One region of the Pseudomonas sp. GW821-FHT11D10 genome, then DNA from elsewhere that is predicted to be linked to it. Evidence: predicted binding sites of a transcription regulator. Region 1 holds the regulator's gene; each other region holds the start of a gene.
What was found. Region 1 encodes FliA, which starts transcription of late flagellar genes. Its sites were predicted from a motif close to CTAAAGTTTNNNNNNNNNNNGCCGNTAA; they were not measured.
Positions count from the first base shown of each region.

Region 2: a site for FliA is predicted at 7,470-7,497, ahead of AC1RT4_RS15330 (flagellar protein MotY). Genes of this name have one in related genera too.
Region 3: a site for FliA is predicted at 2,768-2,795, ahead of AC1RT4_RS06015 (methyl-accepting chemotaxis protein). Genes of this name have one in related genera too.

Region 1 covers NZ_JBXARR010000003.1:106,069-116,523, forward strand. Annotated here, with positions in the region: gene AC1RT4_RS10650 (ParA family protein) at 1-112, opposite strand, end outside; gene motD (flagellar motor protein MotD) at 156-1,046, opposite strand; gene AC1RT4_RS10660 (flagellar motor protein) at 1,059-1,799, opposite strand; gene AC1RT4_RS10665 (protein-glutamate methylesterase/protein-glutamine glutaminase) at 1,799-2,935, opposite strand; gene AC1RT4_RS10670 (chemotaxis protein CheA) at 2,985-5,255, opposite strand; gene AC1RT4_RS10675 (protein phosphatase CheZ) at 5,295-6,083, opposite strand; gene AC1RT4_RS10680 (chemotaxis response regulator CheY) at 6,102-6,473, opposite strand; gene fliA (RNA polymerase sigma factor FliA) at 6,641-7,381, opposite strand; gene fleN (flagellar synthesis regulator FleN) at 7,378-8,208, opposite strand; gene flhF (flagellar biosynthesis GTPase FlhF) at 8,322-9,662, opposite strand; gene flhA (flagellar biosynthesis protein FlhA) at 9,674-10,455, opposite strand, start outside.
Region 2 covers NZ_JBXARR010000004.1:361,651-372,105, reverse strand. Annotated here, with positions in the region: gene argF (ornithine carbamoyltransferase) at 1-346, opposite strand, end outside; gene plzR (PlzR type 4 pili assembly inhibitor) at 753-1,043, shown strand; gene AC1RT4_RS15365 (molybdopterin oxidoreductase family protein) at 1,173-3,278, shown strand; gene grxD (Grx4 family monothiol glutaredoxin) at 3,376-3,717, shown strand; gene bfr (bacterioferritin) at 3,823-4,299, opposite strand; gene AC1RT4_RS15350 (bacterioferritin-associated ferredoxin) at 4,499-4,717, opposite strand; gene AC1RT4_RS15345 (peroxiredoxin) at 5,009-5,611, shown strand; gene rnt (ribonuclease T) at 5,686-6,360, opposite strand; gene pyrC (dihydroorotase) at 6,357-7,403, opposite strand; gene AC1RT4_RS15330 (flagellar protein MotY) at 7,564-8,472, shown strand; gene AC1RT4_RS15325 (argininosuccinate synthase) at 8,602-9,819, shown strand; gene AC1RT4_RS15320 (hypothetical protein) at 9,983-10,455, opposite strand, start outside.
Region 3 covers NZ_JBXARR010000001.1:1,310,238-1,320,692, forward strand. Annotated here, with positions in the region: gene AC1RT4_RS06000 (phenylacetate--CoA ligase family protein) at 1-957, shown strand, start outside; gene AC1RT4_RS06005 (GNAT family N-acetyltransferase) at 957-1,901, shown strand; gene AC1RT4_RS06010 (hypothetical protein) at 1,942-2,478, opposite strand; gene AC1RT4_RS06015 (methyl-accepting chemotaxis protein) at 2,862-4,853, shown strand; gene AC1RT4_RS06020 (DUF411 domain-containing protein) at 5,018-5,464, shown strand; gene AC1RT4_RS06025 (YqaA family protein) at 5,464-5,898, shown strand; gene AC1RT4_RS06030 (alpha/beta fold hydrolase) at 5,984-7,009, shown strand; gene AC1RT4_RS06035 (D-2-hydroxyacid dehydrogenase family protein) at 7,023-7,976, shown strand; gene glgA (glycogen synthase GlgA) at 8,505-10,091, shown strand; gene treZ (malto-oligosyltrehalose trehalohydrolase) at 10,110-10,455, shown strand, end outside.

The DNA of each region.
Region 1 (10,455 bases):
GATCGACCACGACCACGCGCTTGCCCGCCTCTGCCAGCAAACCGGCTAAAGCGATGGAAGAAGTGGTTTTACCAACACCACCCTTTTGATTGGCGACTGCCCAGACTCTCATTCAGATCGTTCCTCCCGGCCGGGATACTCGGCCGAGACATGGTTCAGCGTATTAATGCGGGCGACGGAGAATTGACGGCACTCTCGCGTCCCGGCGTCTTGACCGGGGTCGGTGCAGTTTGTGTGCCAGCACGCTTCAACGCGGCATCCGGTTGCGCATGGGCGGTTCCGGTGCCGGTCAGGCTGCGGCGCACATCGAGATTGCGCGACACCACCAGCACCACACGACGGTTTTTCGCCCGGCCTTCGGCGGTGGCGTTATTGGCCACCGGCTGAAATTCGCCGTAGCCCACCGACGCCATGCGGCCAGGGTTTACGCCCTGCATCGCCAGCATGCGCACGATGCTCGCCGAACGCGCCGAGGACAGTTCCCAGTTGGTCGGGTACTGCGCGGTGCGGATCGGTTGATCGTCGGTGAAGCCTTCGACGTGGATCGGGTTGTCGAACGGTTTGAGGATCGCTGCGACCTTGTCGATGATGTTGAACGCGATGTCACTCGGCATCGCATCACCGCTGCCGAACAACAGGCTGGAGTTGAGTTCGATCTCGACCCACAGCTCGTTGCCGCGCACGGTCATCTGGTTCGAGGAGATCAGGTCGCCGAACGCGGCGCTGATGTCATCGGCGATGCTTTTCAGCGGATCGCTGGCTCCGGCGATGCCGGCGTCGACCTGTTCGGCGTCCTTGACCAGCGGCTTGGCCGGGGTCACGGTCTTCGGTCGTTCTTCACCGATCGGGATCGGCTTGAGCGCGCGGTCGGAGTCGGTGAAGACCCCGATCAGCGCTTCGGAGATGATCTTGTACTTGCCTTCGTTGATCGACGAGATGGAGTACATCACCACGAAAAAGGCAAAGAGCAAGGTGATGAAGTCGGCGTAGGAAACCAGCCAACGTTCATGGTTTACGTGCTCTTCATGCTGGCGACGACGTGCCATGAGGTTAGTCCCTTAATCCATGAAGCCCTGAAGCTTCAACTCGATGGAGCGTGGGTTTTCACCTTCAGCGATCGACAAGATCCCTTCCAACAACATTTCGCGATAACGCGACTGTCGCAACGCGATTGACTTGAGCTTGGCGGCCACCGGCAGCAACACCAGGTTGGCACTGGCCACACCGTAGATGGTGGCGACGAACGCGACCGCAATACCGTTGCCCAGTTGCGACGGATCGGCCAGGTTGCCCATCACGTGGATCAGGCCCATCACCGCACCGATGATGCCGATGGTCGGCGCGTAGCCGCCCATGCTTTCAAACACTTTGGCTGCTTCGACGTCGCGGGCTTCCTGGGTGTAGAAATCCACTTCGAGGATGCTGCGGATCGCTTCCGGCTCGGCGCCGTCGACCAGCAATTGCAGGCCCTTGCGCGAGTAGGCGTCGGGTTCGGCATCCGCCACGCCTTCCAGGCCCAGCAGGCCTTCCTTGCGCGCGGTGAGGCTCCAGTTGACGACGCGGTCGATGCCGCCGGCCAGGTCCACACGCGGCGGGAAAAAGATCCAGGCCAGAATCTGCATGGCGCGCTTGAACGCGCTCATCGGCGATTGCAGCAGCGCGGCACCGATGGTGCCGCCGAGCACGATCAGCGCCGCCGGGCCGTTGGCCAGCGCGCCGAGGTGACCACCTTCAAGGTAGTTGCCGCCGATGATGGCGACGAACGCCATGATGATCCCGATAAGGCTTAGAACATCCATCAGACGCATGCCTCGACGATGTGCTTGCCGATATCGTCCAGGCTGTACACCGCGTCGGCGAGGTCAGCTTTGACGATGGCCATCGGCATGCCGTAGATCACGCAACTGGCTTCGTCCTGAGCCCAGACCGTGCTGCCGCCCTGCTTGAGCAGGCGTGCACCTTCGCGGCCGTCGGCGCCCATGCCGGTCAGTACGACCGCCAGAACTTTGTCACTGTAGGATTTGGCTGCAGAACCGAAGGTGATGTCCACGCACGGCTTGTAGTTCAGACGCTCGTCGCCCGGCAGGATTTTCACCGCGCCACGGCCGTCGATCATCATCTGCTTGCCACCCGGTGCCAGCAGCGCCAGGCCCGGACGCAGGATGTCGCCATCCTCGGCTTCCTTGACGCTGATGCGGCACAGCTTGTCCAGACGTTCGGCGAAGGCCTTGGTGAAGGCCGCCGGCATGTGCTGGATCAGCACGATCGGCGCCGGGAAGTTGGCCGGCAACTGGGTCAGAACCCGTTGCAGCGCTACCGGGCCGCCGGTCGATGTACCAATCGCCACAAGCTTGTAGTTTTTGCGTTTCGGGGCCGGCGACGAAGCGCTGGCCGCTGGCGCGCGAGTCGGTGCAGGCGCAGGTGCCGGACGGGCCGGAGCACTGTGGCTGCCAAAGCTCGACGGCGCTGCTGCCGGAGTCGGCGCAGGTGCAGGTGCAGCGGCAGGCGCCGGCGCACTGTAGGCACTGAAACGACGGTTGCTGCGCGAGATGCTGTGGACCTTCTCGCACAGCAGTTGCTTGACCTTCTCCGGATTGCGGGAGATGTCTTCGAAATTCTTCGGCAGGAAATCCACCGCGCCGGCATCCAGCGCATCCAGGGTGACCCGGGCGCCTTCGTGCGTCAGCGAGGAGAACATCAACACCGGCGTCGGGCAGCGCTGCATGATGTGCCGCACGGCCGTGATGCCATCCATCATCGGCATCTCGTAGTCCATGGTGATCACGTCCGGCTTGAGGGCCAGGGCCTGATCGATCGCCTCTTTACCGTTGGTTGCCGTGCCGACAACCTGGATGCTCGGATCCGCTGAAAGAATTTCCGAGACGCGGCGGCGGAAAAAACCCGAATCGTCCACCACCAGGACTTTGACTGCCATAAACACTCCATTAGGTGCGGCGGGACGTTGTCGCCCCGCCGCCCCGGATTCAAATACGCCGTGCGGCGTAACGCTTGAGCATGCTCGGAACATCGAGAATCAGTGCAATGCGGCCGTCACCGGTAATGGTGGCGCCGGACATGCCCGGAGTTCCCTGGAGCATCTTGCCCAATGGCTTGATGACCACTTCTTCCTGACCTACCAGTTGATCGACGACGAAGCCGATCCGCTGGGTGCCCACCGAAAGGATCACCACATGGCCTTCGCGCTGCTCTTCGTGAGCGGCGGAGCTGACCAGCCAGCGCTTGAGGTAGAACAATGGCAGCGCCTTGTCCCGCACGATCACCACTTCCTGGCCGTCCACCACGTTGGTGGTCGACAGGTCGAGGTGGAAGATTTCGTTGACGTTCACCAGCGGGAACGCGAACGCCTGATTGCCGAGCATCACCATCAGGGTCGGCATGATCGCCAGCGTCAGCGGCACCTTGATGACGATCTTCGAGCCCTGGCCCTTGCTCGAGTAGATGTTGATCGAACCGTTGAGCTGGGAAATCTTGGTCTTCACCACGTCCATGCCGACACCGCGGCCGGACACGTCGGAGATCTCGGTCTTGGTCGAGAAACCCGGGGCGAAAATCAGGTTGTAGCACTCGGTGTCGCTCAGGCGATCGGCGGCATCCTTGTCCATCACACCGCGTTTCACGGCGATGGCACGCAGGACGTTCGGGTCCATGCCTTTGCCGTCGTCGGAGATCGACAGCAGGATGTGGTCGCCTTCCTGCTCGGCCGCCAGAATCACCTTGCCGCCACGGGCCTTGCCCGAGGCTTCGCGTTCTTCCGGCGACTCGATGCCGTGGTCGACCGCGTTGCGCACCAAGTGGACCAGCGGGTCGGCCAGTGCCTCGACGAGGTTCTTGTCGAGGTCGGTCTCTTCGCCCACCAGTTCCAGGTTGATCTCTTTCTTGAGCTGGCGCGCCAGGTCGCGAACCAGACGCGGGAAGCGGCCGAAGACTTTCTTGATCGGCTGCATCCGGGTCTTCATGACCGCGGTCTGCAAGTCGGCGGTGACCACGTCGAGGTTCGACACGGCCTTCTGCATCGACTCGTCGCCGCTGTTCAGGCCCAGGCGCACCAGACGGTTACGCACCAGCACCAGCTCGCCGACCATGTTCATGATTTCGTCGAGACGTGCAGTGTCCACACGCACGGTGGTCTCGGCTTCGCTCGCCGGTTTTTCCGGTGGCGGGGTCGCCGGTGCACGGGCCGGAGCCGGTGCCGCAGCGGCAGCCGGTTTGGCCGGTTCGGCTTTCGGCTCAGGCGCTTTCGCAGCAGGTTTTGCCGCAGCGGCCGGGGCCTTCGCAGCAGGCGTTGCAACCGCCGAAGCATTGCCGGCAGTCACGACGGCACCGGTGGCGACGTCAGTGAACTTGCCTTTGCCATGCAGATCGTCGAGCAGCGATTCGAACTCGTGGTCGGTGATCAGATCGCTACCGGCCGCAGCGGCTGCCGGAGCAGTCGTCGCAGGAACCGAAGCAATCGCCGACTCCAGCGCATCGACGGCAAAGTTGCCTTTGCCGTGCAACTGATCGAGCAAGGCTTCGAATTCGTCGTCGGTGATGTCCGAGCTGTCGCCCGCCGCCGGAGCAGCCGGTGCAGCGGCGGCCGGAACCACGGCGTCGGCCGCGAACTGGCCCTTGCCATGCAACTGGTCGAGCAGCGACTCGAATTCTGCGTCGGTGATTTCATCGCTGGCCGCTTCACCGGAAGCAGGCGCAGCGGCAGCCGCCGGGGCTTCGGCTTCGGCCTTGACGGCGTTCAGCGAGTCCAGCAACTGTTCAAATTCGTTATCGGTGATGTCGCCCGAATCGCCTTCGACGACCAGTTCTTCGATCATCTCGGCAACAGGCGAAGCCGGGGCCTCATCCGCCGATTGCGGTTCGGCCAGACGCGCCAAGGCGGCCAGCAGTTCCGGGGTGGCGGCGGTGATCGGGCTGCGATCGCGGACTTCGCTGAACATGCTGTTCACCGCGTCCAGCGCTTCGAGCACCACGTCCATCAGTTCTGCATCGACGCGTCGTTCACCCTTGCGCAGGATGTCGAACACGTTTTCGGCGATGTGACAGCACTCCACCAGCTCGTTGAGCTGAAGGAAGCCGGCGCCCCCTTTTACAGTGTGGAAACCGCGAAAAATTGCGTTGAGCAGATCTGCGTCATCCGGGCGGCTTTCCAGCTCGACCAGTTGTTCGGACAGTTGCTCAAGAATCTCGCCGGCCTCAACCAGGAAATCCTGAAGGATCTCTTCATCGGCGCCGAAGCTCATTAATGGGGTGCTCCTACAGGTCTAAAAACCCAAAAAAACTCAAAATCCAAGGCTGGATAGCAAATCGTCCACATCGTCCTGACCGGACACAACGTCTTCTCGTTTATCGGCATGAATCTGCGGACCTTCACCCTGCGAGAGATGTTTTTGTGGATCTTTTTCAGCAAGCATCGCCGCACGGTCATGTTCGATGCCCGCAAAGCGGTCCACCTGGCTGGCCATGAGCACGAGCTTGAGCAGGTTGCTTTCGACTTCGGTGACCAATTGGGTCACGCGCTTGATCACCTGGCCTGTGAGGTCCTGGTAATCCTGGGCGAGCAGAATGTCGTTCAGATTGCTCGACACCGCGCGGTTGTCCGCGCTGCTGCGTGCCAGAAAACCGTCGACCCGGCGCGCCAGTTCACGGAACTCTTCAGCCCCGACCTCACGGCGCATGAAGCGGCTCCAATCGGCGCTCAAGGCCTGGGCTTCGTCAGCCAGGCCATTGACCACAGGGGTCGCGCTTTCCACCAGATCCATGGTGCGGTTGGCGGCAGCTTCGGTCAGTTTGACCACGTAGCCCAGGCGCTCGGTAGCGTCGGTGATTTGCGACACTTCCTCAGCCTGCGGCATGTGCGGATCGATCTGGAAATTGACGATCGCACTGTGCAGTTCACGCGTGAGCTTGCCCACTTCCTGGTACAGGCCACGGTCACGGGTCTGATTGAGCTCATGGATCAGTTGCACAGCGTCGCCGAACCTGCCCTTTTCAAGGCTTTCGACCAGTTCGACCGCGTGTTTTTTCAGGGTCGACTCGAAGTCGCCCTGTGAAGATTCTTTATGCTCCATAGCTCCCCCGCGCGTTCATCAGCCGATGCGTTCGAAAATCTTCTCGATTTTTTCTTTCAACGCCTGGGCCGTGAAAGGTTTGACCACGTAGCCGTTCACGCCGGCCTGGGCCGCTTCGATGATCTGCTCGCGCTTGGCTTCAGCGGTCACCATCAGTACTGGCAGGTGCTTGAGCTTTTCATCGGCGCGCACGTGGCGCAGCAGGTCGATACCGGTCATGCCGGGCATGTTCCAGTCCGTTACCAGAAAGTCGATGCTGCCGCTGTTGAGCACCGGAATGGCAGTGGTGCCATCGTCGGCCTCGACAGTGTTGGTGAACCCGAGATCACGCAACAGGTTCTTGATGATCCGCCGCATCGTTGAGAAGTCATCAACGATGAGGATTTTCATGTCTTTGTTCAATTCGACCTCCAAGCAGTCTTAAACGCGTCCAGCACCTGGACGCGCCATTTCAATCAATCCGGCAAAACACTCGATGACTGTCTGGAGCACAACAGAGCAAGACCGGTGCCGTTCACCACCGCACCAGCCTCGTTCGCAGTGTCCCCACACTGCCTTCAGCGCGCTCGCCACTCCCCCAAACGCCCCCGCAAGCGGGCCGCGCACTGGCTGTGTAACTGGCTGACCCGCGATTCACTGACGCCAAGGACTTCACCGATCTCCTTGAGGTTCAGCTCTTCGTCGTAGTACAGCGCCAACACCAGTCGCTCACGCTCCGGCAAATTGGCAATCGCGTCCGCCAGCGCGGCCTGGAAACGTTCGTCTTCCAGATCGCGCGACGGCTCCAGATGAGCACTGGCGCCATCCTCGTGCAGCCCTTCGTGTTCGCCGTCCTGCAACAGGTCGTCGAAACTGAACAGCCGGCTGCCCAGGGTGTCGTTCAAAATCCCGTAGTAATCGTCGAGACTCAATTGGAGTTCGGCCGCAACTTCGTGATCTTTAGCGTCACGGCCGGTTTTAGCTTCAATCGAGCGAATCGCGTCGCTGACCATACGGGTATTGCGGTGAACCGAGCGTGGCGCCCAGTCCCCCTTACGGACTTCATCGAGCATCGCACCGCGGATCCGGATGCCCGCGTACGTTTCAAAACTGGCGCCCTTGCTGGCGTCGTATTTGGTCGAGACTTCGAGCAGGCCGATCATGCCGGCCTGGATCAGATCTTCGACCTGCACACTGGCCGGCAATCGCGCCAGCAAGTGGTAGGCGATGCGTTTGACCAGTGGCGCGTAACGCTCGATCAGCTCGTACTGCGCGTCACGCGCCGACTTTTTGTAAAGGTTCATACCGCTGGCGGTCATAGCACAGGTCCTGCCGTTTGCTGCACGAGGCGCTCGACGAAAAATTCGAGGTGACCGCGCGGGTTGGCGGGCAGCGGCCAGGTGTCGACCTTCTGTGCGATCGCCTTGAACGCCAGTGCGCACTTGGAACGCGGGAAGGCTTCATAGACCGCACGCTGCTTCTGCACCGCCTTGCGCACGCTTTCGTCGTAGGGCACTGCGCCGACGTATTGTAGGGCGACGTCGAGGAAGCGATCCGTGACCTTGGTCAACTTGGCGAACAGATTGCGACCTTCCTGCGGGCTCTGGGCCATGTTGGCCAGGACGCGGAAGCGGTTCATGCCGTAATCGCGGTTCAGCAGTTTGATCAGCGCGTAAGCGTCGGTGATCGAGGTCGGCTCGTCGCAGACCACCAGCAACACTTCTTGCGCAGCGCGAACGAAACTGACTACCGAGTCACCAATACCCGCAGCGGTGTCGATCACCAGCACGTCGAGATTGTCGCCGATGTCGCTGAACGCCTGAATCAGGCCAGCATGCTGGGCCGGGCTCAGGTGAACCATGCTCTGGGTGCCGGAAGCGGCCGGCACGATGCGGATCCCGCCGGGGCCTTGCAACAGCACGTCGCGCAGCTCGCAGCGGCCTTCGATCACGTCGGCCAGGGTGCGTTTAGGTGTGAGGCCCAGCAGAACGTCGACGTTCGCCAGCCCCAGGTCGGCGTCCAGCAGCATGACCCGACGGCCAAGCTCTGCCAGCGCCAGGGACAAGTTCACTGACACATTAGTCTTGCCGACGCCACCTTTGCCGCCGGTCACCGCGATCACCTGTACGGGATGCATGCTGCCCATGTTATTTCTTTACCTTGTCTTGCATAGACGGAGGCCACATTACTGGCTGCGCGTTCACAACCGGAACAATGCGTGGCAGGCCATCGATGTAGGTACGAAAACTGTTCATTACCTCAGCCAACCTGCTTGGTCGGACTGTGGTAGATATCAGCGAACATGTCAGCCATGGCTTCTTCGCTGGGTTCTTCCTGCATTTGCACGCTGACGGCGCGGCTGACCAGTTGATGACGGCGCGGCAGATGCAGATCATCCGGAATACGCGGCCCATCGGTCAGGTAGGCGACCGGCAGTTCGTGACTGATCGCCAAGCTCAGCACTTCGCCAAGGCTTGCCGTCTCATCCAGTTTAGTCAGGATGCACCCGGCGAGCCCGCAACGCTTGTAACTGTGATAAGCGGCGGTTAGAACCTGTTTCTGGCTGGTGGTTGCCAGCACCAGATAATTTTTCGACCGAATGCCACGACCGGCCAGACTTTCCAGCTGCATGCGCAGGGCTGGATCGCTGGCCTGCAGGCCGGCGGTATCGATCAGCACCACGCGTTTGCGCAGCAGTGGATCCAGCGCCTGCACCAGGGACTGGCCCGGATCGACGTGGGTCACCGACACATTGAGGATGCGACCCAGCGTCTTGAGCTGCTCCTGCGCGCCGATGCGGAAACTGTCCATGCTCACCAGCGCGATGTTCTGCGCGCCGTACTTGAGCACATAGCGGGCGGCCAGCTTGGCGAGGGTGGTGGTCTTGCCCATGCCGGCAGGACCGACCATGGCAATCACACCGCCCTCTTCCAGCGGCTCGACTTCCGGTACGGCAATCATCCGCGCCAGGTGCGCCAGCAGCATGCGCCAGGCCTGACGAGGTTCATCGATCTCGGTGATCATCGACAGCAGGTCACGGGACAACGGGCCGGACAAACCGATGCGTTGCAGACGACGGTACAGATTGGCCTGGGCCGGACGGCTGCCTTGCAGCTGGTTCCAGGCCAGGGTGCCGAGTTGCACTTCCATCAGTTCGCGCAGGCTGTTGAGTTCGAAACGCATCGAGTCCAGTGCACGCGGGTCAACACCCGCAGCAGCCGGTGCAGGCGCTGGCACCGGACGGGCCGGCGCTTCGTAGGTCGGTTCGGTCAGCGGCTCGGCAGCGGTCAGCGGCAGGCCGGCCGTCAACGGCAGCCCGGCGAACAACTGGCGATTGGTGTTGCCGTCGGCTTCGCCACGCAGGCTCAGCTCGGCCTGGGCGGTAACGATGCGCGACTGGGTCTTGCGCAGCTCATCCTCGAGTTCCATGTTCGGAACACGCGGGGCCAGCGCCGACAGTTTGTAATCGAGCGCCGCCGTCAGCTCGACGCCGCCGGCGATGCGGCGGTTGCCAATGATGGCGGCATCAGCGCCCAGCTCATCACGAACCAGCTTCATGGCCTGACGCATATCGGCGGCGAAAAAACGCTTAACTTGCATAAACCACTACCTCAGCCGTTGGGCCCTACTGTCGCAACGATGGTCACTTGCTTGTTGTCCGGAATTTCCTGGTAGGCCAGCACATGCAGTCCGGGAACTGCCAGGCGACCAAAGCGCGAGAGCATCGCGCGAACCGGGCCTGCTACCAACAGGATCACCGGCTGACCTTGCATTTCCTGGCGCTGCGCCGCTTCGATCAGCGAACGCTGCAGCTTCTCGGCCATGCTCGGCTCCAGCAGAACGCCCTCTTCCGAGCCTTGTCCTGCCTTCTGCAGACTATTGAGCAATATTTGTTCCAACCTTGGCTCCAGCGTGATAACTGGCAGCTCCGACTCAGTCCCTACAATGCTTTGGACGATGGCGCGTGATACGCCGACCCGCACAGCGGCCACCAAAGCGGCGGTATCTTGACTCTTGGCGGCATTGTTGGCGATGGCTTCGGCAATGCTGCGGATGTCGCGCACCGGCACGTGTTCGGCCAGCAACGCCTGCAATACTTTGAGCAACTGCGACAACGTGACCACGCCCGGCACCAGCTCTTCAGCCAGTTTCGGCGAGCTCTTGGCCAGCAATTGCATCAATTGCTGCACTTCTTCGTGGCCGATCAGCTCGCTGGAGTGCTTGTACAGAATCTGGTTCAAGTGGGTCGCAACCACGGTGCTGGCATCGACCACGGTGTAACCGAGCGACTGCGCCTGGGCGCGCTGGCTGACTTCGATCCACACCGCCTCCAGGCCGAAAGCCGGATCTTTGGCGGTAATGCCGTTGAGCGAGCCGTAGACCTGACCCGGGT
Region 2 (10,455 bases), on a different contig from region 1:
CGGCAAATTCGGTCAGGGTGCTGTGGGCAAAGGTACGGATCATCACCGCGTCGAGCATGCTCGACATGACGATGGCGCAGTCGCCGATCGGCTCGCCACGGCCCAGCTGGGTGTCGCGCGGCGACAGGAAGATCGCCTGGCCGCCGAGCTGGATCATGCCGGCCTCGAAGGAGATCCGGGTACGGGTCGAGGATTTCTCGAAGATCATCCCCAGGACGCGGTTTTTCAGAGGCTCGAACAGTACGCCGCGGTTACGCAGGTCCTTGAGCTCAACGCCTCGACGGATCACGCTGACCAGCTCTTCGGGCGTGCAATCCATCAGGGAGAGAAAGTGCCTTGCGCTCATCATTGACTACCTTTTTGCTACAAACCGCAGATGCTCAAAGCCTTGTTTATCGGAACAACGGGCGAGACCTGCGGCGTAAGCCGCACGGGGGCGACGAAATAGGGGGAGGCGCGATATTGACACTAAATGTCGCGTTTTTCCAATAGGCTACGGTTTTTGCACAAATGCGCCGGAGTGATAACAGTGCGAACACTGTGATTTCCGGTCAGTTTTCGAGAGGGCAGCGAGGCATTTGTACACTGGCCCCACCGGGCTTGGCAATCCGGCGCGGCGGGGATGGCACAGCTCTGGTCGGTTTGCGACCGTTGAGCCACCGGTTCGCTTGGTCGGATGCGCAGGTTGAAACATTTGCTAAAGCAAAGTGCTGGGTTATAAATAAATCACGAGCGACGCAGGAAGCCTCCGCATGGAATCGAAAGAAAAACTGTTAATGGAACTGCTGGGCCACACGGCACGCTCATTGACCCACCTAACCGCCTCGATGACCTCGATGTCCTTCGAACTGTTGCGCAGCGATGACGACGTGGTCAAGGCCGCCAGCCGGCAGATGATCGATCGCATGGCGACCATCAGCGCCGGGCTCGACGAGCACTGGCGACTGATCGGCGAACTCACCGGCGTCCACGTCGCCCACGAGCAGATCGAGACCATCCAGGAAATCCAGCTGGCTGCGCCGCCCCAGCTTCCGGCGAACTGACGCGTCTATCGGCCGGCCTGATGGCCGCCGATTCACAAGACGAACGTCGCTGGCGCTGCACCGGGTCGCGGGCCATAGTTTTGTTCCCGCAGGCGTGATTGCCTGCCCAGAACAAGACAGAGACTGGCCATGACCAAGACTCTCCATCACCGTGCCTGCCACCTGTGTGAAGCCATCTGCGGCTTGACCATTGAAACCACCGAAACCGACGGCCAGGTGCAGATCACCTCGATCAAGGGCGATGCCCTGGACACGTTCAGTCGTGGGCACATCTGCCCCAAGGCCGTGGCGCTGCAAGATATCCAGAACGATCCGGATCGCCTGCGCCAGCCGATGCGCAGGGTCGGCAGCGAATGGCTGCCCATCGAGTGGGACGAAGCGTTCGAGCTGGTCGCCGAAAAACTCTCGGCGATTCAGGAGCGTCATGGGCAGAACGCGGTCGCCGTGTATCAGGGCAACCCCAGCGTGCATAACTACGGGCTGATGACCCACAGCAATTATTTCCTCGGCCTATTGAAAACCCGCAACCGCTATTCGGCTACGTCGGTCGATCAACTGCCCCATCACCTGACCAGCTACTTGATGTACGGCCACGGCCTGCTGCTGCCAATCCCGGATATCGATCACACCGATTTCATGCTGATCCTGGGCGGTAATCCGCTGGCGTCCAACGGCAGCATCATGACTGTGCCGGATGTCGAGAAGCGTCTGAAGGCGATCCAGGCCCGAGGCGGTAAAGTGGTGGTGGTCGATCCACGGCGCAGCGAGACGGCGGCGATGGCCGACCAGCATTTGTTCGTGCGTCCCGGTGGCGATGCAGCGTTATTGTTTGGTGTGCTCAACACACTGTTCAGCGAAGGGCTGACGTCTGACAGTCATTTGCCGGTGGACGGTCTGGACGAAGTGCGCGCAGCGGTGGCGGGGTTCACTGCCGAAGCCATGAGCCCGTTGTGCGCCGTTTCCGCCGAACAGATCCGCCAGCTGGCCCGGGACTTCGCCGCTGCACCAAGTGCCGTTTGCTACGGCCGGATGGGTGTATCCACTCAGGCCTTCGGCACGCTGTGTCATTGGGTCGTGCAGTTGATCAATCTGGTCACCGGCAACCTGGACCGCGTCGGCGGTGCCTTGTGCACCGAGCCTGCGGTGGATCTGGTGGCGTCCACTTCGGGCGGGCACTTCAACAAATGGCAGAGCCGCGTGTCCGGACGTCCCGAGTACGGCGGTGAGCTACCGGTCTCGGCGCTGGCTGAAGAAATGCTCACCGAAGGCGAGGGACAGATCCGCGCGCTGATTACCGTGGCCGGCAATCCGGTCCTGTCCACGCCCAACGGCCGGCAACTGGAGCAGGCGCTGGACGGGCTGGAGTTCATGGTCAGCGTCGATCTGTACATCAACGAAACCACGCGCTATGCCGACCTGATCCTGCCGTCGACCTCGGCGCTGGAGAACGATCACTACGACACCACCTTCAACCTGTTCGCGGTGCGCAACGTCACCCGGTTCAACCGGGCGATCCTTGCCAAACCCGAAGGGGCGCTGCACGACTGGGAAATCTTCGTCGGCCTGGCCAAGGCCTTCGCCGCGAAGACCGGCAAGGAACTGAAGCCGACGATGGCGCCGGCGAAGATGATCGACATGGGATTACGCATGGGCCTGTATGGCGATGCATCCGAGCAAAGATTGTCGCTTGCGACGCTGTTCGATCATCCGCACGGTGTTGATCTGGGAGCTCTCAAACCCAACCTGACATCGCGATTGAAGACCGCCAATCAACGAGTTCAGGCGGCGCCGCCGGAAATCCTGGCTGACCTGGCGCGGTTCGCCGCGTTGCAGGCACCCGCCGCCGATGAGCTATTGATGATCGGCCGCCGTCATGTGCGCAGCAACAATTCGTGGATGCACAATTACCATCGGCTGGTGAAGGGCAAGCCACGTCATCAGCTGCTGATGAACCCGGACGATCTCGCCAGTCGCGGGCTCAGTGACGGTCAGCTTGTGCGCGTGAGTTCACGGGTCGGCCAGATCGAGGTCGAAGTACTGGGCAGTGCGGACATGATGAAGGGCGTGGTCAGCCTGCCGCATGGATGGGGTCATGCCCGGCCGGGTGTGCAGATGGCGATTGCCAGCGGCCAACCGGGCTCCAGTGCCAATGACCTGACCGATGAGTGCCAGCTCGACGAGCTCTCGGGCAACGCGGCGCTCAACGGCGTGCCGGTGACGGTGGCGGCGGCGTAAGCAAGTCTGTCGGGGAGACCGAGCAGCGCGCTCGGGATTCCGTTACAATGCGCCACCGTGCCGACCCATGAGTCGGAAAGTTCAGCCGAGGTGCTCCATGGATATCATCGAAACGATTAAAGAGCAGATTGCCAACAACACCATTCTGCTTTACATGAAAGGCTCGCCGAATGCCCCGCAGTGTGGCTTCTCCGCGAAAGCTGCGCAGGCTGTGATGGGCTGTGGCGAGAAGTTCGCCTACGTCGACATCCTGCAGAACCCGGAAATCCGCGCCAACCTGCCGAAGTACGCCAACTGGCCGACTTTCCCGCAACTGTGGGTCGGCGGTGAACTGGTCGGCGGCAGCGACATCATGGCTGAAATGTTCGCCAACGGTGAGCTGCAGACTCTGGTCAAGGAAGCATCCGCCAAGGCTGCTGCGGCCAAGTCCGAAGCCTGATTGGCTTCTGCCCGGATTTCGGCGAGCTGAAGTCCGGGCAATAAAAAGCCCCGCCTCTCGAAAGAGGGCGGGGCTTTTTAGTGTCTCGAGTTTAGCGCTGGCTAATTACTCGTCTTCGCCCATCTGCGATTGCAGATAGTTCTCAAGACCGACTTTATCGATCAGGCCCAGTTGGGTTTCCAGCCAGTCGATATGTTCTTCTTCGGATTCCAGAATGTCTTCGAGCAGTTCGCGGCTGCCGAAGTCACCGACGGATTCGCAGTGGGCGATGGCGACCTTGAGGTCGGCATGGCCGGTCTTCTCGATACGCAGGTCGCACTCCAGCATTTCCTTGGTGTGCTCGCCGATGTGCAGCTTGCCCAGGTCCTGCACGTTCGGCAGGCCTTCGAGGAACAGGATGCGCTTGATCAGCTTGTCCGCGTGCTTCATCTCGTCGATGGATTCTTTGTACTCGTGCTTGCCGAGCTTGTTCAGGCCCCAATCTTCATACATGCGCGCATGCAGGAAGTACTGATTGATCGCGACCAGCTCATTGGCAAGGATCTTGTTGAGATGCTGGATGACTGTTACGTCGCCTTTCATGATGGGAGTCCTGCCCTAAGTAGCGGTATATAAGGCAGAGTTTGAGCTTGGTATTTATAAGTGTCAAACCTAAGTTATTGAATAATAAATGAAAATTAATCGGAATAAGAATGTTTGTGTTCCGCGTCTAGACGCTAAGCAGTTGATTTTCAGGCATAAAAAAACCGGACATAAGTCCGGCTCTTCGAATTCGGGATAATTACGCGGCGGTAAATTCTGCCGGGTAGGGGATCGCTGCCTGGGCGGTTTGCAGCTTGGTCAGGGTTTCGCGAACCACTTCCTTCGCCAGGCACGCACATTTGCCGCATTGGCTGGCTACGCCGGTGGCCTGACGGACTTCTTTATAGCTGCAGCAACCTTCATAGATCGCTTCGCGGATCTGTCCGTCGGTGACGCCAGTGCAGAGGCAAACATACATAAGTGAGAACCGTCGCTGGTTGTGACTCAATTGCGATGGATCTTAATGTTAACGAGAATGATTGTCAAAGTGCTTTCCCAGTGGTTTTCATCACCAACGCCTGTGACTGACGAACGGTGGTGCATGGCTGAATGCCAGCCCGGATTTCGCGAAAAACCTTTGAGGACAGTCGAAAAACGCAGTGTATGATGGTCGGCCCTTGCGAAGGGGGTTCGTGTCACAGGGCTGTCGCCTGAGGGTGGCAGGCTGGCCCGAACCCTGAACTTCAAGTTTTTACACCAGGAGATATCAATGAGCGTACTCGTAGGCAAACAAGCCCCTGACTTCACCGTCCCGGCCGTACTCGGCAATGGCGAGATCGTTGACAGCTTCACCCTGTCCTCGGCCATCAAAGGCAAATACGGCCTGGTGTTCTTCTACCCGCTGGACTTCACCTTCGTCTGCCCGTCCGAGCTGATCGCTCTGGACAACCGCATGGCCGACTTCAAGGCACGCAACGTAGAAGTGATCGCCGTGTCGATCGACTCGCACTTCACCCACAACGCCTGGCGCAACACCCCGGTCAACAATGGCGGCATCGGTCAGGTGAAATACACCATGGCTGCCGACATGAAGCACGACATCGCCAAGGCCTACGACGTTGAATCCGAAGGCGGCGTGGCTTTCCGTGGCGCGTTCCTGATCGACGACAAAGGCGTCGTCCGTTCGCAGATCGTCAACGACCTGCCGCTGGGCCGTAACATGGAAGAGCTGATCCGTCTGGTCGACGCGCTGCAATTCCACGAAGAGCACGGCGAAGTCTGCCCTGCCAACTGGAAAAAAGGCGACAAAGGCATGAACGCTTCGCCAGAAGGCGTTGCGGCTTACCTGACCGAGAACGCTGCTGCCCTGTAAGGCGCAATGTCGAGGTACAAAAAAACCGGCCCATGTGGCCGGTTTTTTCATGCTCGGAAGAAACCCGACGAGGATCAGTCGTCGAAGTCTTCCCAGCCGCCCATCTGTTTCCAGCGGTTGACGATGCCGCAGAACAGCTCGGCCGTCTTCTCGGTGTCGTAACGCGCGGAGTGCGCCTCACGGCCGTCGAAGTCGATGTCGGCTGCCTGACAGGCCTTGGCCAATACGGTCTGGCCGTACGCCAGACCGGCGAGGGTCGCGGTATCGAAGCTGGAGAACGGGTGGAACGGGTTGCGCTTCATGTCCAGCCGCGCGACGGCGGCGTTGAGGAAGCCCAGGTCGAAGCTGCTGTTGTGGCCGACCAGAATCGCCCGCTTGCAGCCGTTGGCCTTCAGGGCCTTGCGCACACCGCGGAAGATGTCGGTCAGCGCCGTCTCTTCGCTGACGGCCATGCGCAACGGGTGATCGAGCTTGATCCCGGTGAACTCCAGTGCCGCCGCTTCAACGTTGGCGCCTTCGAACGGCTCGACGCGGAAGAAGTAGGTGTGATCCGGGTAGACAAAACCCTTTTCATCCATGGCGATGGTGGTCGCGGCAATCTCCAGCAGAGCGTCGGTGGCCGAGTTGAAGCCACCGGTTTCTACGTCGACGACAACCGGCAGGTAGCCGCGAAAGCGTGCTGCCATTGGATGGCGCGAACCGCCGCCACCTTGACCGTCCAGTTCGTCGTCGAAATGGTCTTCACTCACGCGTGTTCCTCCAGCAGGCGCCAGCGCAGTTTTTCACCGGCGCGCAGCGGGATAACGGTCAGCTCGCCGAAAGGCAGGCTGGTCGGGGCGGTCCATTCGTCACGAACCAGGGTGATGCGATCGGTGTTCGCCGGCAGGCCGTAGAAACGCGGGCCGTTGAGGCTGGCGAACGCTTCGAGCTTGTCCAGCGCATTGCGCTGCTCAAAGGCTTCGGCATACAGCTCGATGGCGGCGTACGCGGTGTAGCAGCCGGCGCAGCCGCAGGCGGCTTCCTTGGCGTGCTGGGCGTGCGGCGCCGAGTCGGTACCCAGGAAGAACTTCGCGCTGCCGCTGGTGGCGGCGTCGAGCAGGGCTTCCTGGTGCGTGTTGCGCTTGAGGATCGGCAGGCAATAGAAGTGCGGCCGAATTCCGCCCACCAGCATGTGGTTGCGGTTGTAGAGCAGGTGATGCGCGGTGATCGTCGCGCCAACGTTGGCCGAAGCCTCGTTGACGAACTGCACGGCATCGCCGGTGGTGATGTGTTCGAACACCACTTTCAGCGTCGGGAAACGCTCGACGACGCGGCGCATGTGCTCATCGATGAAGATTTTTTCGCGGTCGAACACGTCGACGTCGCCACGGGTGACTTCACCGTGGATCAACAGCGGCATGCCGACTTCGGCCATGGCTTCCAGCGCCGGGAAAATCTTGTCGATGCTGGTGACCCCGGAATCGGAGTTGGTGGTGGCGCCGGCCGGGTACAGCTTGGCGGCGTGCACGAAACCGCTGGCCTTGGCCTCACGGATTTCTTCGGGCTGGGTGCGGTCGGTGAGGTACAGCACCATCAGCGGCTCGAAACGACTGCCGGCCGGGCGGGCAGCGAGAATCCGCTGGCGATAGCCGTCGGCTTCAGCGGCGTTGCGCACCGGAGGTACCAGGTTGGGCATGATGATGGCGCGACCAAAGGTGCGCGCGACATCCGCAACGGTATTGGTCAACACGGCACCATCGCGAAGATGAATGTGCCAGTCGTCGGGACGCAGCAGGGTCAGGCGGTCGGACATGAGGGGATTCCAGGCGGGTCAAACTGAGGCGAATGCTACCGGAAAAGACTCTTGCAGGCACTCGCTATCAAGTTTTGCGACGAGCGTCCGATATCCCATAGGTATGCCGTAAAGATGTATGTCTCGGTCTTTTTTGTTGTAGAAGCCAATGGAGCCTCCCGTGCGCCAGCGATATTTAGCCTTGCTCAGTGTGTTTGCCAGCCTTCCCGCGATGGCACTGACCTACCAGACCCGTCTGGAGAACATTGAGTGGACGGTCGAGGGCGACAAGTTCGAGTGCCGTCTGACACAGCCGATCACCGACTTCGGCTCGGGGCAATTCGTGCGCAAGGCCGGCGAGCAGGCGACCTTTCGCCTGAACGCCTACAACGCCATGCTCGGCGGTGGATCGGCGACCTTGCTGGCAGCGGCCGCGCCGTGGCAGCCGGGACGTGGCGATATCAATCTGGGCACGGTTCGACTGGGCAGCGGCAACGTGCTGTTCAGCAGTTCTCAGTCCCAGGCCGGGCAACTGATCAGCGGGCTCATGGACGGTCGCAGTCCGGTGGTACGTCGGGCATCGGGCGATGGTCGTGTGTCTGAAGTACGCCTGTTGCCGGTCAAGTTCAGCAAGGCGTTCAATGACTACCAGACCTGCGTGGCGAAACTGCTCCCGCAGAATTTCGATCAGGTCAAACAATCGCAGATCGGCTTCCCCGGCGAGGGTATTGAACTGGACGCCGCCGCCAAGGCCAAGCTGCAAGTGATGCTCGAGTACATGAAGGCCGATCCGACGGTCAATCACATCGAACTCGACGGCCACTCCGACAACAGTGGCAATCGCCTGACCAATCGTGAACTGTCTCGCCGCCGCGCGCTGGCCGTGGTCGACTTCTTCAAGGCCAACGGTATCCAGGAATCGCAGATCACCGTGCGTTTCCATGGTGAGCGTTATCCTCTGGTGCCGAACACCAATGCCGCCAACCGGGCCAAGAACCGCCGGGTCAACGTGCACCTGGCTCGTGTGGCACCGACGACTGCTCCGGCGCCTCAGGCCAGCACGCCTGCCAACACTGCGGCGACTTCCTGACCTGCCGGTCATCGTCGCCCTCTCGACAGATTCTGTCGCTTTGTCGTCTTAAGCTGTCGCGCCTCTGTAAATTATCGCGTTTGAGCGGTAGACTCCTCGGCTTTCCGTAGAACCCCGTGGAGTGATGGCATGGCGGACGTAAACAAGGTCGTTCTGGCGTATTCCGGCGGCCTGGACACTTCGGTGATCCTCAAGTGGCTGCAGGATACTTATAACTGTGAAGTCGTGACCTTCACCGCTGACCTGGGTCAGGGCGAAGAAGTCGAGCCGGCTCGCGCCAAGGCGCAGGCCATGGGCGTCAAAGAAATCTACATCGACGACCTGCGCGAAGAATTCGTGCGTGACTTCGTGTTCCCGATGTTCCGCGCCAACACCGTTTACGAAGGCGAGTACCTGCTGGGTACTTCCATCGCGCGTCCGCTGATCGCCAAGCGTCTGATCGAAATCGCCAACGAAACCGGCGCCGACGCCATTTCCCACGGCGCAACCGGCAAGGGCAATGACCAGGTCCGTTTCGAACTGGGTGCCTACGCGCTCAAGCCAGGCGTGAAAGTGATCGCCCCTTGGCGCGAGTGGGACCTGCTGTCCCGCGAGAAGCTGATGGACTACGCCGAGAAGCACGCGATCCCGATCGAGCGTCACGGCAAGAAGAAATCCCCGTACTCGATGGATGCCAACCTGCTGCACATCTCCTATGAAGGCGGCGTGCTGGAAGACACCTGGACCGAGCACGAAGAAGACATGTGGCGCTGGACCGTCTCCCCGGAGAAGGCTCCCGACACCCCGCAGTATCTGGAACTGACCTACCGCAACGGCGACATCGTCGCGCTGGACGGCGTCGAAATGACCCCGGCCACCGTGCTGGCGACGCTGAACAAGATCGGTGGCGAACACGGCATCGGCCGTCTGGACATCGTCGAGAACCGTTACGTCGGCATGAAGTCCCGTGGCTGCTACGAAACCCCGGGTGGCACCATCATGCTGCGCGCTCACCGCGCCATCGAATCGATCACCCTGGACCGCGAAGTCGCTCACTTGAAAGACGAGTTGATGCCGAAGTACGCCAGCCTGATCTACACCGGTTACTGGTGGAGCCCTGAGCGTCTGATGCTGCAACAGATGATCGACGCCTCCCAGGTCAACGTGAACGGCGTTGTGCGTCTGAAGCTGTACAAGGGCAACGTGATCGTGACCGGCCGCAAGTCCGACGATTCGCTGTTCGACGCCAACATCGCGACCTTCGAAGAAGACGGCGGCGCCTACAACCAGGCTGACGCGGCGGGCTTCATCAAGCTCAACGCGCTGCGCATGCGCATTGCTGCCAACAAGGGCCGCAAGCTGTTCTGAGTCCTTCGGGCCTGATGTGAAAAAACGGCCTTGTCGTAGTGACAAGGCCGTTTTTGTTTTGATGTCCCTCTCCTTTGGCTGATCGTTATCGTTCAACGCTCCTGTGTCCTTCAACTGCGTATCGTGCATTGCATGGGACTCTTGTTCCGCGTTTTATTCTCTTTCAAATTTTTCCGAGTACGCATGTGTTCAATGAATAAGTGTCGTAAATAATACAGGGCGTTGCTCTGTGGGAGTGTCTGCCTTGTTTGGTCAAAGTGTCGATATTTTCTTTGAGTAAAATGTCTGACACTGAGTCGGTTAAAAAAAGGAGTAGTCTCGGCGAGTGCTTGTTTGGATGCAGGAGTTTTTTCAATAGCTCCTCTATTTCCAATTCGGTATGTGTCTTTCGAATGTCGATGATGCACATCCGGGTTACCGATTTTGGGAGTTTTATCGTGTTCGGTTCGATGTTCGATGGCGCAGATATTGCCTCGTTTGTTGGTGTGTATTCTTCTTCGAAAGCCTTGAGGAAGTTTTTGTCATTGTCAAAGTCGGAGGGAGCATAGAGAGAGCGGTAATTGAAGTTGAGTGTGATGAAGAACAAAAATAAGAGGTAGAACGGAAAGCTGATCAGAAACCAGATATAGATCTCCC
Region 3 (10,455 bases), on a different contig from region 1:
CTGTTTTTTGTCGGTGACCTCTATGCCAGCTTCATTTTTACCCACGACTCGCTGGCGCATGCGCAAACCGAGATCGTCGAGTTTCCGTTCACCGGCCATGTCGACTCGAGCGTGCTGGCCGATGCGATTGCCCGGCACTGGATCAACGTGCTGGCAGGACTTCCGGCCCATCTGCTGAGTTTTGCGGCGTGGCTGGAGCAACATGATCGGGTCATTGAGGGCGTCACCGCCCTGCTCTACGCCGGCGAAAGCCTGTTTGACGCACAGTTGCAGCGGCTGGCGCGGGTGTTCCCCAATGCCCGCGTGGCGTCCATTGGCTACGCCAGCGTGGACGCCGGATTTATCGGCGCCAGCCATCGCGACTGCGACCTGGGTGAACACCGGGTACCCGAAGGCCACAGTGTGCTGGAAATTCTCGACGAGCAGACCGGTGAAGTGATCGAAGACTGCGACCGGGTCGGACGCCTGGTAATGACCAACCTCACACGCCGGTTGATGCCGTTGATCCGCTACCCGGTCGGCGACCGTGCCTGTTGGCGAGAACCACCCGGCACCTCCCGGCGCAAGTTCGCGCTGATGGGCCGCTGCGCCGACAGCCAGCGCGTGCGGGTGGGCATTCTGACCCTGCTGCCGCCATCGATCGGCGAGACCGTGCGGCGCGTCACCGGCAGCGACGATTGGCAACTGGTGATCGAGCAGGATGGCGTCATGGATATCCTGCGCCTGCACTGGGCACCGGACGCCATGTCTACGGCCATCGCTGAAGCCGACCGCACACTGCACAGAGCATTGATCGAAGACTATCCGTTGATCGAGCAACTGAGCGCCGATCGCCTGCTGACGTTGCAGGTTCGGTGCTGCACGGTTCAGGAACTGGCACGTCACCCACGCTCCGGCAAACGCCTGCGTGTGCTGGACCGGCGCGTCTACAACGGCCTTGGTCAGGAGCGTGGCTGATGGAAGCGATCACCCTGCGCAGTTATCGCACCAGCGACGCACCGGCTGTCAGTCGCCTGTTCAGAAACGTCTATGGCGACCACTACGCCCAGCCGCATGTTTACCTGCCTCGCATGATCAGCCAGAACCATGCCGAGGGCCGCTGGCACTCGTTGGTGGCGGTATCCGACAATCAGGTGGCGGGTCACTCGGCGTTGATTCTCGAAAAGGGATCATCCCTCGCCGAACTGGCTCTGAGTGTGGTTGATCCACAGATCCGTGGGCAAAACGTCGCCACGCAATTGGGCCGGCATTTGCTGATCCATGCGCAGGCCCTGGGTTATCAAGGGGTCACGATCAAGCAAATGACCCATCACCCCTACACCCAGAAAATGGCCACCGGCCTTGGTTTCCACAACACAGGCCTGCTGCCCGATCATGCACCGTCGCCCTTTGGCGACGCGGTGACGGAATCACTCGTGCTGGGTTACGCCCCGGTCGATGGTTATCAGCGCCCGCTGCCGGCCTTGACCTGGCCGGACGAATGCCGTGAATTCATGCAACAGATGTGCGAGGTGTTCGGAACGCGGTTGAACGTGTCGCCCTGGGTCGGCGCACCGGCCCGGCTGGAACAGCGCTGGGGGCGATACGACGGGGTCTTCAACGAAGTGGACGACAGTTTGCTCAAGCAGCTGCAACAACTGCCCGACCATTGGCTGATTTCGATCAGGCTCAGGCTGGCGCAGGGTTTCGAGCATGCCTGGCGCCGGTTATCGGCGATGGGTTTCGTGTTCAGCGGACTGGCGCCCGATGACAGAGGTGCAGGATGGCTGGCGCTGTTTCATCGCGGATTCCAGCTCAAATCCCTGGTGCTGCATTGCCCGCGAATGCAGCGATTGCATGACGAAATGCAGCGACAAATCGCACCGCTGACGGCACTACGGGTTTGCGGCAACCGCCCATAAACGAAAGGGCCCGCCCCGTTACCGGGGCGGGCCCTGTCTTTCACGCCTTGGCTTTGACGCCTTGATCGGTAGGCGGCGGCTTGCGTTCCCCGCCCTGACCGTAAGTTTGCAGGTTCTGCAGTACGTAAATGGCTTTCTTGTACTCGGGGATCAACGTGTTCGCGTACTTGTTGCCCTTGAGATTGTTGTTCTGGATGGTATCCAGCTGCGTTGCGAAGTACTCCAGCGCATTGAACTTGGCATCCGGATCCTTCTGTACGCCGAAGCGATCAAACTTGTCGCCGGCGTTGAGCAGGGTCATGGACGTGATCTCGGAAATCAGTCCCCGGCCACGCAGCATTGCACTCAGACTGCCCAGTTGCTTGGCCGAAACATTGGTGGGATCGAAGCCCTTGATGTTCTTGTGCAGCCCCTGCTTGTCCATCTCCGCGATGCTGATTGCGTTGGGGTCGTTGCCGACCAGGGCCAGCATCTGCTTGACCTTCACGCTTTGAGAAACCGGTTTGCTCGAGCTTCCTGTGTCTCGAACCAGCAAACCCGCCTTGGGTTGCCAGGCACCGGTATATCCGATAGTCATGAGCAAGCTCCTTGCGAGGAAAACATGAAAAATTCCTTGTTGAACCACTTTTGAGTTGCCCGGAGTATCGGCCGGCAAACTAATGGCACCAACTCCTTTCTGCACTTTTTTACAATTTTTGTACATTCACGATACAAACCGACAACAGCCCCGGAAATACGGGACTAGAGCGTTCATGACAAGGTGATGAAAGTGGGTTTATTGCTCTAATGTTCGGGACGGTTAGTTCTCATGTATCAGGCCAGATACGTTCCATCGGTCGGGATTGAATGTTTTAGGACGAAAGTACCTAAAGCTTCCCGAAGACCCGACGATACGTTAGGAAACCCGCGCTGTTTTTTCTCCTGCCCACAATAAGAATCCCTGCTCAAGGACCGGTTTCCATGCCCGCATTCCGCACCATTCAGGCTCGCTACACGCTGTTTCTGGTTCTGTTCATTCTGTTGTTGTCGGTGCTGACCGTGGTTGGCATCAGCCAATTGGTCGCGCCCAAGTTGCGCCACACCGAAGAGCAAGTGGTGCTCAACCGCATCGCTGAGGTGGCCGAGCAGATCCAGGGCGAATTGAACAAGGTCCAGGCACAACAGCGCAGCATCACCCAGACCATCCCGCTGCTCGACAGCGCGGCCATCGACACCGTGTTGCCGGGGCTGGTGGATCAATACGGCGAACTGAAAGTATTTGGCGGCGGCATCTGGCCGCTGCCCGGCCAGCGCGAGGCCGGACGCAACAAGTTCAGTACGTTCTGGCACCGTGATGCCTCCGGCAAACTGGCGGTGAACACGTTCTGGAACAGCGACGCGGCCCCCAACTATTACGACCAGAGCTGGTACAAGGGCGGCATGCAGACCCCGCGCGGCCAGTGCGCCTGGGCCGCTGCCTATAAAGATGACGCCAGCGCCGAACCACGCACCAACTGCGCCATGGCCATCCAGAAAAACGGCAGCGCCTGGGGCGTCTCGACCATCGACGTGACCCTGGGCTTCTTCAACGATCTGGTGGCGCGCAAGGAAAAAGACCTCAACGCCGAAATGCTGATCGTCGAGGCCGACGGCAAGATCATCAGCAACAGCTCGCGCATCAGCGGGCCGATCGTGTTGAAGAACATCAGCGAACTGGCCGGCGGCTCGACCTTCGCCAGCCAGGTCAAGGCCGGGCTGCAAAACCGCGAGCAGGCGCAGCGCGTCGAATTCGACAACAACGGTGAAGCCAGCACATTCTTCATGCGCCCGATCGAAGGCACGCCGTGGTTCCTCGCCACCGCGCTGCCGACCAAAATGCTCACCGCCCAGCGTGATGACGTGCTCAGCAGCCTGAGCCTGTTGCAGATTCCGCTGGTGATCCTGCTGGTGCTGCTACAGGTCTACGCGATCCGCCAACTGGTTTCGCGCATGAAAGCGCTGAAAGCCAATATCGATTCGTTGTCCAGCGGCGATGCCGACCTGACCCGGCGCATCACCATCCGCGCTGAAGATGAACTCGGCGCCATCGGGCATTCGGTCAACACCTTCATCGCCTACCTGCAGAACATGATCGGCGAGGTCACCCAGGCCACCGGTGCCATGGCTTCGAGCCTCGACAACCTGCAACGCACCTCGGCGCACACCAGCCAGATTCTGCTGCGCCACGCTTCGGAAACCGACCAGACCGTTACCGCGATCAACGAAATGAGCTCGACCGCCGAAAGCGTCGCGCAAAATGCTGCCGAAACCGCCGCCTTCACCCAGCGCGCCAACGAAAACGCCGACCGATCGCGCATCGTGGTCGGTGAAGCGTCCGGCAGCGTGGTGGCGTTGATCGATGAGGTGGCCAGCGCCACCCACAAGGTCGAAAGCATGCAGCAGGACGCCCAGCGCATCACCGAAATCCTCGGTGTGATCGGCGCCATTGCCGGCCAGACCAACCTCCTGGCGCTCAACGCTGCGATTGAAGCGGCACGTGCCGGTGAACAGGGTCGCGGTTTTGCGGTGGTGGCGGACGAAGTGCGTGCCCTCGCCGCCCGCACCCAGGCCAGCACCTCGGAAATCAACGAGATGTTGACCCGATTGACCCAAGGTGTGAGCTCGTCCGTCAGCGCCATGGAAAACACCCAGGCCAGCTGTCAGTCGGCCGCCGATGCCACTGCGCGAGTCAACAGTGGCCTCGACGAGATGGCCGGTTCGGTCAGCCACATCAACAGCCTCAGCACCCAGATCGCCACCGCCGCCGAGCAGCAAAGCGCGGTCACCGAAGAGATCAACCGCAGCATGGTGCAGATCCGCCACATGGTTGATGAGCTGGTGGAAAGCGGCCAGGCCAGCGAACTCAACACCCGCCAGCTGCTGGAAGCCAACAGCCGGGTGAGCGCGATCATGGGGCGCTTCAAGGTTCGCTGACCGTTTTGTCATCTTGCGCTCATTGGCCTGTCAGCTTTGATCTACGATCATGTTGGCAGGCCTGCCTCGTATCACTTGGAAACACTCCGTTGATGCCCGGCAGGAAAAACCGGTCAAAATGCCTTCCTTTTTTGACCGTTCCTCCTTCGAGCCGAGAGCCCTCCATGCGAAACCACCTGCGTCTGGCCGCCCTGAGCGCCCTGTTCATTTCCTCCCTGGCGCAAGCCGCCGACCTTATCCCGATCGAAGTCCACCGCGACGCCAACTGCGGCTGCTGCAAAAAATGGATCAGCCACCTGGAAGCCAATGGCTTCAAGGTCGAAGACCACGTCGAATCCGACATGAGCAGCTTCAAGCAAAAGCACGGCGTACCGCCACGCCTGGCGTCCTGCCACACCGCAATCATCAACGGCAAATTCGTCGAAGGCCATGTACCGGCGGAACAGGTGCTGGCTCTGAGCAAGCGTGACGACCTTCTGGGCGTTGCCGCACCGGGCATGCCGATGGGCTCGCCGGGCATGGAAATGGACGGCATGAGCGATGCCTATCAAGTGATCGGCCTGAAGAAAGACGGCGCCGATGTGGTGGTGGCGGATTACCCGGCTCATTGATGACGGCGGGTTATCTTGGGCTGTTCCTGGCCGCGTTTGGCGCAGCGACCCTGTTGCCGCTGCAATCGGAAGCCGTGCTGGTCGGGCTGCTGGTCAGCGATCGTTACTGGCTTTGGGGGCTGCTGGCCGTGGCGACGCTGGGCAATGTCCTCGGTTCGCTGGTGAACTGGTGGCTGGGTCGCGGGCTGGAGCGGTTTCAGGACCGGCGCTGGTTTCCGGTCAGCCCCAGGCATATGGAGCGCGCCCGCGTTCACTATCAGCGTTATGGTCACTGGTCGCTGCTACTCAGTTGGCTGCCGGTGATCGGCGATCCGCTGACGCTGATCGCCGGGGTCATGCGCGAACCCCTCGGGCGATTTCTGCTGATCGTCACTCTCGCCAAAGGCGCCCGCTACGGGGTGCTGGCAATGCTCACCCTCGGCTGGCTCGGTTGAACGATCGGGCCCGGGGATTGCCTGTGTTTAACGTCGCCCTAATCCGGCCGTTCCAGCATCGGCCGATTTCTTGTGGAGTTGTCCTATGTCTGTGTCGCTGACCCGCTGGCTGCCCGGCCTGTTATTGACCGCCGCCCTGCCCCTGCTGGCTCACGCCGAAGGCCAGCAATACGGCCCGGAGCTGCAAGGCTTCGATTATCCCTACACCCTCAAGCACTTTGCCTTTCAGTCCCAGGGCAAGTCGCTGCAGATGGGTTACATGGACGTCGCCGCCCACGGCAAGGCCAACGGGCGCACCGTGGTGCTGATGCACGGCAAGAACTTTTGCGGCGCGACCTGGGACAGTTCGATCAAGGCCCTGAGCGAGGCCGGCTACCGGGTGGTCGCCCCGGACCAGATCGGTTTCTGCACCTCCAGCAAGCCCGATCATTACCAATACACCTTCCAGCAACTGGCGGCCAACACCCAGCAACTGCTCAAGACGCTGGGCATCCAGAAAGCCACCCTGCTCGGCCACTCCACCGGCGGCATGCTCGCCACCCGTTACGCGCTGCAGTACCCGGATCAGGTCGAGCAACTGGCGCTGGTCAACCCGATCGGTCTGGAAGACTGGAAAGCCCTCGGCGTGCCGTATCGCAGCGTCGATCAGTGGTATCAGCGCGAATTGAAAGTCACCGCCCAAGGCATTCGTGACTATGAGCGTACGACCTATTACGACGGCCGCTGGAAACCCGAATTCGACCGTTGGGTCGACATGCTCGCCGGTCTGAGCAACGGCCCGGGCAAGACTCAGGTCGCATGGAACTCGGCGCTGATCTACGACATGATCTTCACCCAGCCGGTGTACTACGAGTTCAAGGACCTGAAGATGCCGACCCTGCTGCTGATCGGCACCTCCGACACCACCGCCATCGGCAAGGACATTGCGCCGCCGGAAGTGAAGGCCAAAATCGGTCACTACGAAGTGCTCGGCAAGCAGGTGGCAAAACTGATTCCTCAGTCCACGCTGGTGGAGTTCCCCGGCATGGGCCACGCCCCGCAGATGGAAGAGCCGGCGAAATTCCACGAGGCGCTGCTGGGCTGGCTGGACAAAACCAATCCCGTTCGTTGAAGAGGTAACGCTGATGGCGGTGCAGATTGCGGTGATCGATGACTGGCAGGACGTGGCCCGCGACGTAGTCGACTGGTCGGTGCTCGACAGTCTGGGCGAAGTCACCTTCGTCCATGAGTACCCGGCGGACAACGCCACGCTGGCCGAACGTCTGGGTCGATTCGAGGTGATTTGCGTGATGCGCGAACGCACGCGCTTCGATGAAGACCTGCTCAAACGCTTGCCGAGCCTGAAGCTGCTGGTCACCGGCGGCATGCGCAACGCCGCGCTGGACATGCCGGCCGCCGCCCGCCTCGGGATCAAGGTCTGCGGCACCGACAGCTATAAACATGCCGCTCCGGAACTGACTTGGGCGCTGATCATGGCCGCCACCCGCAATCTGGTGAACGAAGCCAACGCCCTGCGCGCCGGCCAATGGCAGCAAGGTCTTGGCGGCGACCTGCACGGCAAGACCCTCGGCATTCTCGGGCTCGGCAGCATTGGCCAGCGGGTGGCGCAGTTCGGTCAGGTGTTCGGCATGAGCGTGATCGCCTGGAGCGAAAACCTCACCGCCGAGCGCGCCGAACAGGCCGGCGTCACCTATGTCAGCAAGCAGCAGTTGTTCGAACAGGCTGACGTGCTGTCGGTGCATCTGGTGCTCAGCGACCGCAGCCGGGGTCTGGTCGATGCCCAGGCGCTGGACTGGATGAAGCCGACCGCGCTGCTGGTCAACACCGCGCGCGGGCCGATTGTCGACGAAGCCGCGCTGATCAAGGCCTTGCAGAAACAGCGCCTCGGCGGTGCGGCCCTCGACGTGTTCGATCAGGAACCGTTGCCGGCGCTGCACCCGTTTCGCACCCTCGACAACGTGCTGGCCACGCCCCATGTCGGTTACGTCAGCCGCCAGAACTATGCGTTGTTCTTTTCGCAGATGATCGAAGACATTCAAGCCTGGTCAGCCGGGGAACCCGTCCGCCTGCTCAACTGAGCCGCCTCGCCTTCGCGGGCAACCCTGCCCGCGAAGCAGCACCCGCTGTCCGCCCGCCAACACAACTGTCCGCACCGCAACAGTGCGCCCGCACGTTCCCGGCGCCCGAAATCGTGACCGGCCGGTCACCATTTTGCATCATCGACCCTGCCAAACATGCACTTCGTCGGGGCGCACCCCCTCCCGAAGCCACGGATTTCGTGAGCCTGCAACAGATTGTCGAACAATTCATCCGATTGGCCTGGCCCGCTCTAGGATCTGGCCTAGACTGGTTTTCGCGGGGTAAAACCGGCCGGTCACAAAGCGGAAATTTTGTCGAAACTTTTGCTGATCGCGACGGGTCATCTGATAGGCAGGGCCAAAGCGACTGGTTCAAGTCTTGCAATGGTCCCCTCACCCATTCTGCTTGCGCGTGTTGGGTAGCGTTTGCTCACCGATGCGTGGCACGTTTGCGCCCGGCCACAGGACTTGGCCATGGACATCGCTTGTTTAACACAAGAACCAGATCAAAAAAGACGGGAGATTCATATGATCAGTGCGGCATTGGATATTCAGGGAGAGCGTGCTCACCAGCCGGTCGGCGAGTCGAGCACCGTGAGCGTTCCCGGCAGCCGGTCGATCAACGTCCCGGGCACCAAGACGCTGACCCCGGTGGCCAGTCAGAACCCCAACAAGAAGAAAGTGTTGTTCGTGACCTCGGAAATCGCCGATCTGGTGAAGACCGGCGGTCTGGGAGACGTTTCTGCCGCCCTGCCCCGCGCCATGGCGCACCTGCATGACGTCCGGGTGTTGATCCCCGGTTACCCGCAAGTGATGAACAGCGAGAATCCGATCCACATCATCGGCGAACTGGGTGGCCACGCCGCGCTGCCGCCCTGCAAGATCGGGCGCATGGACATGCCTGACGGTCTGGTGATTTATGTGTTGATCTGCCCTGAACTCTACGCCCGTGACGGTGGCCCGTACGGCGCCAACAACGGTCGCGACTGGCCGGACAACCACATTCGCTTCGCCCGTCTGGGCCTGGCCGCTGCCGATATCGCCGCCAACCTCGCACAAATCCACTGGTGCCCGGATCTGGTGCACGCCCACGACTGGCCGGCCGGGCTGGCACCTGCCTATATGCACTGGCGCGGGCAACGCACGCCGACCCTGTTCACCATTCACAACCTCGCCTATCAAGGCGTGACCAGCCTCGGCTCGTGCCCGGAACTCGGGATTCCTGCCCATGCCCTGCAACAGGAAGGCATGGAGTTCTACGGCAAGATGTCGTTCCTCAAGGCCGGCATGGCCTATTCGAGCCACATCACCACGGTCAGCGCCACCTACGCGCAGGAAATCACCACCCCGGATTTCGGCTGCGGTCTCGACGGTTTTCTCGCCGCCAAGACCCAGCAAGGTTTGCTCAGCGGCATCCCCAACGGCATCGATGAAAGCTGGGACGCCGCCACTGACCCGCATCTGTTCGCACCGTTCGCCATCGGCGACTGGGAAGGCAAAGCCGTCAACGCCGCCCATGTGCGCGAACTGTTCGGTCTTGAAGATTCCGAAGGCCCGCTGTTTGCCGTGGTTTCGCGTCTGGTCTATCAAAAAGGCCTGGACCTGACCGAAGCGGTCTCGGAATACATCGTCCAGAACGGTGGCCAGATCGCGATCATCGGCCGTGGCGAACCGGAAGAAGAACAGGCCATGCGTGAACTGGCGCTGCGCTTCCCCGGGCAGATCGGCGTGCGCATCGGTTTCAATGAAACCGACGCCCGACGCATGTTCGCCGGCAGCGATTTCCTGCTGATGCCATCGCGGTATGAACCGTGCGGTCTGAGCCAGATGTACGCCCAGCGTTTCGGCTCGCTGCCGGTGGCGCGTAACACTGGCGGACTGGCCGACACCATTGAAAACGGTGTCACCGGTTTCCTGTTCAACGAATCGACCGCGGACAGCTACCGCGAAGCCCTGAGCCGCGCATTCAAGGTATTTGCTTTCCCGGACCTGCTGCACGCCATGCGTTGCCGGGCAATGGCTGCGCCGTTCAACTGGTGCAAGGCGGTCGAACCCTACGCCGAACTCTACGAACAACTGGTGGCCAAGGCGCTGGGTAAAACGCACCACAAATAACCAGGGAGGTTTTCAACGATGCCGTCACGGACACCTGAAAGCTGGCCCCACGGCGCGATCATGCTGGATGCCGACCACACGCAATTCGCGTTGTGGGCGCCGGATGCGTTTTACGTCAGCGTCGAGCTGGACAACGGCCAGTCCCTGCCCATGCTGCCCCAGGGCGATGGCTGGTTTGTGATCAAGACCCGCTGCCCCGCCGGCAGCCGCTACCGCTTCAATATCGATGGCGAACTGGAGGTGCCCGACCCGGCCTCCAGGGCGCAGGACGGTGACCTCGACCGCCACAGCGTGGTGGTCGATCCGCACCTCTATTCCTGGCGCAACACCACCTGGCAAGGTCGGCCGTGGAACGAAGCGGTGA